2 regions of the Roseovarius sp. MBR-51 genome follow, and region 2 is predicted to be linked to the other one. Evidence: riboswitches for the same ligand, from Rfam matches in the RefSeq annotation. Region 2 holds a riboswitch; the other holds the start of a gene.
The links. Region 2 has a riboswitch for cobalamin ahead of ACSSVY_RS14075 (CbtB domain-containing protein). Riboswitches for the same ligand answer to the same signal wherever they lie in the genome.
Positions count from the first base shown of each region.

Region 1: another riboswitch for cobalamin. It lies ahead of ACSSVY_RS06245 (hypothetical protein); the one in region 2 lies ahead of ACSSVY_RS14075 (CbtB domain-containing protein).

Region 1 covers NZ_JBRJGQ010000003.1:352,689-356,086, forward strand. The annotation lists gene ACSSVY_RS06235 (Mrp/NBP35 family ATP-binding protein) at 1-370, opposite strand, end outside; gene ACSSVY_RS06240 (DUF1127 domain-containing protein) at 620-844, shown strand; gene ACSSVY_RS06245 (hypothetical protein) at 1,186-1,455, opposite strand; cobalamin riboswitch at 1,563-1,781, opposite strand; gene ACSSVY_RS06250 (OsmC family protein) at 1,832-2,305, opposite strand; gene ACSSVY_RS06255 (5-formyltetrahydrofolate cyclo-ligase) at 2,289-2,858, opposite strand; gene mgtE (magnesium transporter) at 2,855-3,398, opposite strand, start outside.
Region 2 covers NZ_JBRJGQ010000008.1:273,216-276,613, reverse strand. The annotation lists gene smc (chromosome segregation protein SMC) at 1-1,395, opposite strand, end outside; cobalamin riboswitch at 1,605-1,828, shown strand; gene ACSSVY_RS14075 (CbtB domain-containing protein) at 1,862-2,026, shown strand; gene ACSSVY_RS14070 (CbtA family protein) at 2,030-2,710, shown strand; gene ACSSVY_RS14065 (hypothetical protein) at 2,765-3,250, shown strand; gene ACSSVY_RS14060 (DUF1636 family protein) at 3,255-3,398, opposite strand, start outside.

The DNA.
Region 1 (3,398 bases), on a different contig from region 2:
CCACGGTGGATTTGCCGACACCGCCCTTGCCACTGGCCACCGCGAGCAATGTCGCAATCCCCTCGGGCCGGATCGACGCATTGCCCCCTTTGGGATGCTGGCCCAGCTTGAGCGAGGGCGGCGCGGCCTGCGCCGTCAGAACCACGGTGGCACGGCTGACCCCTGGCAGGCTCATGGCGGCGCGCTCGGCGGCGGCGCGCACCGGCTCCATTTTGCGGGCCATCTCGGGGTTGGGCGCCTCGATGACAAAGCGCACCTCGCCCGCCTCGACCACCAACGCGCGCACCATGTCCCGTGACATCAGACTGCCGCCGTCCGGCAACTCCAGCCTGTCAAGCCTCGCTTCGAGTTCCGCGCGAATATCGGTCATGTTCGTTCCTTTACCATTGGCGACATCAGCGCCGCTCTATGCAACCAAGGCAAGAGCAGTTTTTAAACTGCCTAAAAAATGCTTCATTTGCTTAACCTTAGGTCACTTTCTTCTTATGCATTTGCTGCATAGCAGCATTGCTTATGCGGGGTATTGTGCAGCCGCAGCAAAAGCGTATCTTGGGATCAACAAAGGCGAAACGAACAGCGCCGAACTTGAACACGATAAAATCCGCAAGGACCCGAAGACATGGCTACCTCGATTGACATCCGCCGCTCTGCCGCCGCCGTTCTCGGCGAGGATCTGAGTGCCGCAGTCTATGCTGCAATGCAGCGTATCGCAAATTACCGCACTTATCGCCGCACGGTCAATGAGCTGTCGCAACTCAGCACACATGACCTCGCCGATCTGGGCCTGCACCGTAGTGAAATTCTTCGCGTTGCACATGAAACAGTTTACGGCCACCGGTCGTAATAAGAGATCAGATACCCCCCTCCTCCTCCCTGGGGTATCTGTTACGGTCACGGGCGTCTCTCCTCCTCCCTGATGCCTGGGGCCGTCAAATCGGGACCATCCAGTCCCTTCGTTTTGCGAATGGCCCTCTCCTCCTCCCTGGGCCGGACGTATAGGAAACGGCGGCACCCCTCCTCCTCCCTGGTGCCGCCGTTTTTTATTGCGCGGACGCAAGACAGCGTTTCCCTTGAACCGGCACGATAAAAGCAAGGCTTAGCCTCTTGCTGACGTTGGTCCCAACGCCCAAGCGCGGACTCAAGGCGCGAAGCGCCACCGCGCAGCGCCCGTCCGCCCCACCGGCCTCAGTGAAGAACCCGTGCCCGGCCCCGCCGCATCGGCAAGGCCAGACACGTCCGGCTGGCCTCCTGTAAAAACCCGACAAAGGCACGCGCTGCCGCACTTTCAGCCTGCCGTGCCGCCGGGCTCTCCAATGCCGCCCGTGCCATCTGCGCCGTAATCGGCCCCTCGACTGCACAGGCCCATTGCAAAAAACCCATGCGCGCGGCCTGCATCGCCTGCGGCCCGGTCGCTTGGCTGCTCTCCAGCCCATCCATGATCAGGACAAAAGTCATCTTGCTGCTCTCCCCGGCCACACCCCGGGCCGGATGGGGCGGGGGGCAAGGGACATGGCGCCACAGATCATCGGCCCGAGGCGCACACGCCCGCATCGCACCCCGCGATTCGACGTCACGCCAAGGCTGGTTTCCGGGCTTGGATGGCGGGCCGGATGACCCTCGCGTCGCGGCACCTTCCCGAGCATTGTCGCCCAGTGGCATAACGCCGAAACGCCCTCCCTTACCGTTGCGGGGGCAGCGCCGGAGTTGCACCGGCTTCCCAATTCTCCATCCCGAGAGCACTGTAATGCTGACGGCATGGCACCATGACAGGATCAGCCTAACCGCGCGCTCAATCTGCGCGCAAGCCCGAATCCGACACAGACAATTCCACTCACGCCAGAACCCGGTAGCGCGCCGCGTAGGTCACCGGAAAATTCACCGACCGTGCGATAAAGCAGACCGCATGCACCTGCCCATGCAGCGCATCGGCCCGGCTCAGATCCGTCCCCGCCGGCACCGCGATCCGGGGCCGCAGCGTGGCCCGCAGAAATCGGCTCGCCCCGGTGCTCTCGGTCTCCCCGATGGCAATGGGATCATCCTCATAGGATTGTACGGCAATGCCCGCGTCACTCGCCAGATGCAGGAACCACAGCATGTGACAGGCGCTCAGCGCCGATATCAACATATCTTCCGGATTGTGCAGCGCGGGATTGCCCCCCAGCAGCGGATCGTTCGAGCACTGGATCACCGGCTTGCCGCGCGTCTCCACATTCCACGTCCGGTCGTAGCCCTTGTAATGCGCCGTGCCCTCGCCCCGGTTGCCGGTCCAGACCACACGGGCGTTATATTCATGCTCTTGGGCCAAACGCGATCACCTCAGCCTCTGTCACCACCATATCAAGTGGCTGATCGGTCGGCTCCAGCGGAAGCCCCCCCGATTCCTGCGCACCATAAGCAAAGCCGATCGCCAGCGTTGCCCGCCGCGCGCGCAACATCTCGAGCGTGCGGTCATAAAAGCCACCGCCATAGCCCAAACGCCCGCCGCTGCGATCAAAGGCCACCAGCGGCACGATCAGGATCTCCGGCTCGACGAAATCATCCACCTCCGGCACCATGGCCCCAAACGGTCCCTCGCGCAGCGCGCAGCCCGGCACCCAGCGCGAGAACCGGAGCGGCAATCCCGCCCCCATGATCACCGGCACCACGACGGGCCCATGCGTCGCCGCCTCTTCCATTGCGGCGCGCGGGTCGATCTCGCTGCGGATCGGCAAATAGCCCGATACAGCCACCCCCCGATAACCCGCCAATACCCCCGACAAGAGCGCTGCCACACCGGGCAGACGCGCAGCATGCGCCTCGGCCCGCCGCGCAAACGCTGCCTTGCGCGCCGCCGCCTTCACCTCTGCCAGGTCGTTCATAAGAGAAACACCGTTGCCAGCCCCAGAAATGCAAAAAAGCCCACCACATCCGTCACCGTGGTCACAAATGTGCCAGAGCCCAGCGCCGGGTCAAAGCCCAATCTGTCCATCACAACCGGAATCGCGGCCCCGGCCAGCCCGGCCACCACCAGATTGATCACCATGGCGGCGGCAATCACATAGCCCAGCTCCGGCCCGCCAAACCAGATCATCCCGACAGCACCCATCACCAGGGCGAAAATCACCCCGTTGATCAACCCCACCAGCACTTCTCGGCGCAACACCCGCCAGACGTTTGATACCGTGAGATCCTTGGTCGCCAGCGCGCGCACAGCCACGGTCAGGCTCTGCGTTCCGGCATTGCCCCCCATCGAGGCCACAATCGGCATCAAGACCGCCAGCGCCACCAGTTGCGAAATCGCCAACTCAAATTGCGCAATCACCAGCGAGGCCAGAATCGCCGTCCCGAGGTTAACCGCCAGCCACGGCACCCGCTGCTTGGAGGTCTCGATCACCGAATCGTTGATCCCGCCCTCGCCG
Region 2 (3,398 bases):
GTCAGCATCCACCAAGGCCACCTCTGCTGCCTCGGCTGCGGCCACGGCACCGGCTTCGGCCTCAATTGCTGCGGCGTGATCGGCTTGCGCCTTGGCCAAGGCGTCGTGAGACTGGCTCTGCGCTGAGCGCGCGCGCTCAGCCTCGGCCTCGCTCTTGGCCAAAGTCTTGCGACTATCCTCCAGCAGGCGTTGCGCAGATTGATGGCGAGCTGCAAGGCGCGCAATATCCTCTGTCATCTGGCTGAGATCGTTCTCACGCTGTTGCAGGATCTGCGCTGCCTCGCGCGCCTCCGCCTGCGCGGCGTCCAATCGGGCATCATGCCCTTCGGCACCTTTGACGAGTTCACCAGCCTCCCAATCAAGTCGGGCAATGGTGTCGACAGCATCTCGGTTAAGCCCCGATTCGCGGTCAATATCGCGGGCCAATTGTTCGATCCGGCCACGCAGGGTGGCGATCCGGTCGCGCGCATTCACCTCTTGTTCGCTAAGGGCATCTCGCTGCACGCTCAGACGTTGCAGGATTGCAGCCGCGATGGCCTCTTCCTCGCGCAGTTTGGGTAGTGCTTCCTCTGCCTTTGCCCGGGCTTTGGCTGCCTCGCGCGCCCCAACTTCTGCACGCGCTGCTGCGGTGGTGCGGTCTCGAAGCTCATCCTCGGCGCGCGCGTGCGCGAAATCTGCCTCTTTCCAGCGACGATAGAGCAACAGCCCCTCGGCCAGACGCAATTCTTCGCCGATTTGCCGATAGCGCGCCGCCTGTTTCGCCTGCCGCGCCAATTGCGCCAGTTGCGCCGCCAATTGTTCGACAACATCGTCAACACGCGTCAGGTTGGTTTCTGCGCCGCGCAGTTTCAGTTCGGCCTCATGTCGCCGCTGATAGAGACCCGAAATCCCGGCCGCCTCTTCTAGAATGCGCCGACGCGATTTGGGTTTCGCATTGATCAATTCCGAAATCTGCCCCTGCCGGACGAGAGCCGGGGAATGCGCGCCGGTCGAGGCATCGGCGAACAGCATCTGAACATCGCGCGCCCGTACGTCCTTGCCGTTAACTTTGTACGCTGAGCCCACATCGCGGGTGATCCTGCGGACGATCTCAAGATGATCTGAGTCGTTGAAACCCGCCGGTGCCAACCGGTCGGAATTATCGAGATGGATCACCACCTCGGCAAAGTTTCGCGCAGGTCGCGTCGCGGCCCCGGCAAAGATCACATCCTCCATGCCATCGCCGCGCATCGCGGTTGGGCGGTTTTCGCCCATCACCCAACGCAGCGCCTCGAGCAGGTTGGACTTGCCACAGCCATTGGGTCCTACAACGCCGGTAAGACCGCCCGCGATGATCAGATCGGTCGGGTCGACAAAGCTCTTGAAGCCGGTCAATCTGAGTTTCGAGAACTGCACCTGCGCGCGTGCCCCTTATCCGGTGATTCCGTTGTCATCGGAGTTTGAGGCTCGGGGTGCCTACCTGTCAACGGCCAACCACAGCATATAGGGTGACATGGTCAGTTATCCACATGATATTGGGCAAAACTCTGCCGGCATTCAAAGAAACAATGCCGCAGACCGTCCTTGAGCGGTCGCAAACCACCTTGACGCATGCTGATGCAGCCTGCATACGGGAGTGGCAAGGTTCCTCGTTTCGGTGCAAAGCGCCGCGAGGATAAATGGGAATGACGTGCCGGCGGACCCAATCAGGGCGTCCATGCGTCAGCCGCCCCCGCGACTGTAAGCGGCGAGCCCCTGCCAGATGCCACTGAGGTGTAAAACCCTTGGGAAGGCGGCAGACAGGCGACGACCCGCGAGCCAGGAGACCAGCCCTGCGTTTGTTAATCCCGCCTCGGGTGAGAGGTGTAAAGGAGATACCGCTATGACCGCATTGGTTCAAACCGCTGCAAAATCAACCGTCCTGCCGTTCGTTGCCGCGATCTTTCTGGGCCTTGGCATCGTAACCGTCGCTGGCCATGTGCAGGCTTCTGCTCTGCATGACGCCGCACATGACGTGCGCCACGCGACCGGTTTTCCCTGCCACTAATCCATGTTCTCAAAAATCGTCACCAGCGCGTTGTTCGCTGGTTTCTGTGCGGGGCTGATTGCCGCCCTGTTACAGTTGGTGTTCGTGCAGCCTGTGCTTTTGCATGCAGAGCTATACGAGGGCGGTGACCTTGTGCATTTCGGCGCGGAGGCGGTTAGCGCTCATCCGGACCTGCCCGGTCTTGATCCGGTGCGCGATGGGCTGAGCCTGTTGTTCTCGGCATTGATCTATGTGGGCTATGCGTTAATTCTGGTTGCCGCCATGGGCGTGGCCGCCGATCGTGGTTTCACGATCAATGCGCGCAGCGGGTTAATCTGGGGCATTGCAGGATTTGTCGCGTTTCATTTCGCGCCTGCCCTTTCCTTGCCGCCAGAAGTGCCGGGCGTTGCCGCCGCAGACGTGGCCGAGCGTCAGGTCTGGTGGTGGTCCACTGTTGCAGCAACTGCGATTGCGCTCGCGCTCATCGCCTTTGGCCGCAACTGGGTCGTGTGGACGGTGGCAATTGTATTGATGCTGACGCCGCACCTCATTGGCGCGCCCCACCCAGATGAGCTATCGGGCCCGGTTCCGCCCGAGATTGCCGCGCTCTTCGCGGCACGCGCCTTGGGTGTCGGTTTTGCCGCTTGGGCCCTTCTTGGTCTCTTTGCCGGGTATTTCTGGCAGCGTGAGAGCACGGCAACCTGACAGGTCAACACCCTGGTGCCAAGGCGCCGGGGCCATCCGACAGGAGACAACACAATGGCCAAACCACTCGCCTTTCTCGGCATCGGCCTCTTTTTCGGCACGGGGCTGGGGTTTCTGGTCGCCGCCACATCCGGCGTGCAACTTGCGGGGCATGACCATGGCGCGGCGGTTCATGACCATAACGCCCATGACCACGGCGGGGCGGCGCATGCAACCCTGACCGAAGTCAGTGATCCCACTCCAGCAATGACGCTGACCCTGCATCCCGACGGGGCGCAGAGCCGTAATCTGCATATCGGCGTTGAGAATTTCATCTTTGACCCCGAGGGGGTGAATAGCCCAGCCGTGCCGGGGCGCGGTCATGCGCATCTCTATCTGAACGGTGTCAAGATCGCGCGAGCCTATGGACCGTGGATGCAGTTGGATGCGCTTCCGGTCGGCACGCATGAACTCCGCGTGACGTTGAATGCCAATGACCATACGCAACTGGCATCGAATGGCGTACCCATCGAGGCCACGATTGCGGTGGTGATCGAATGACCGCTCAGCCCGGCACGCGCCCAATCAGGCACTGCCGTAACCGTCCGGCGGGGCGCGCATCCTCGATCCATCCATCGGCGCATTCGGCATATAGCGCCGCGAAGGCCAGCGTATCCTCAAGATCGCCCGCGGGGTCGATATCGCCAAA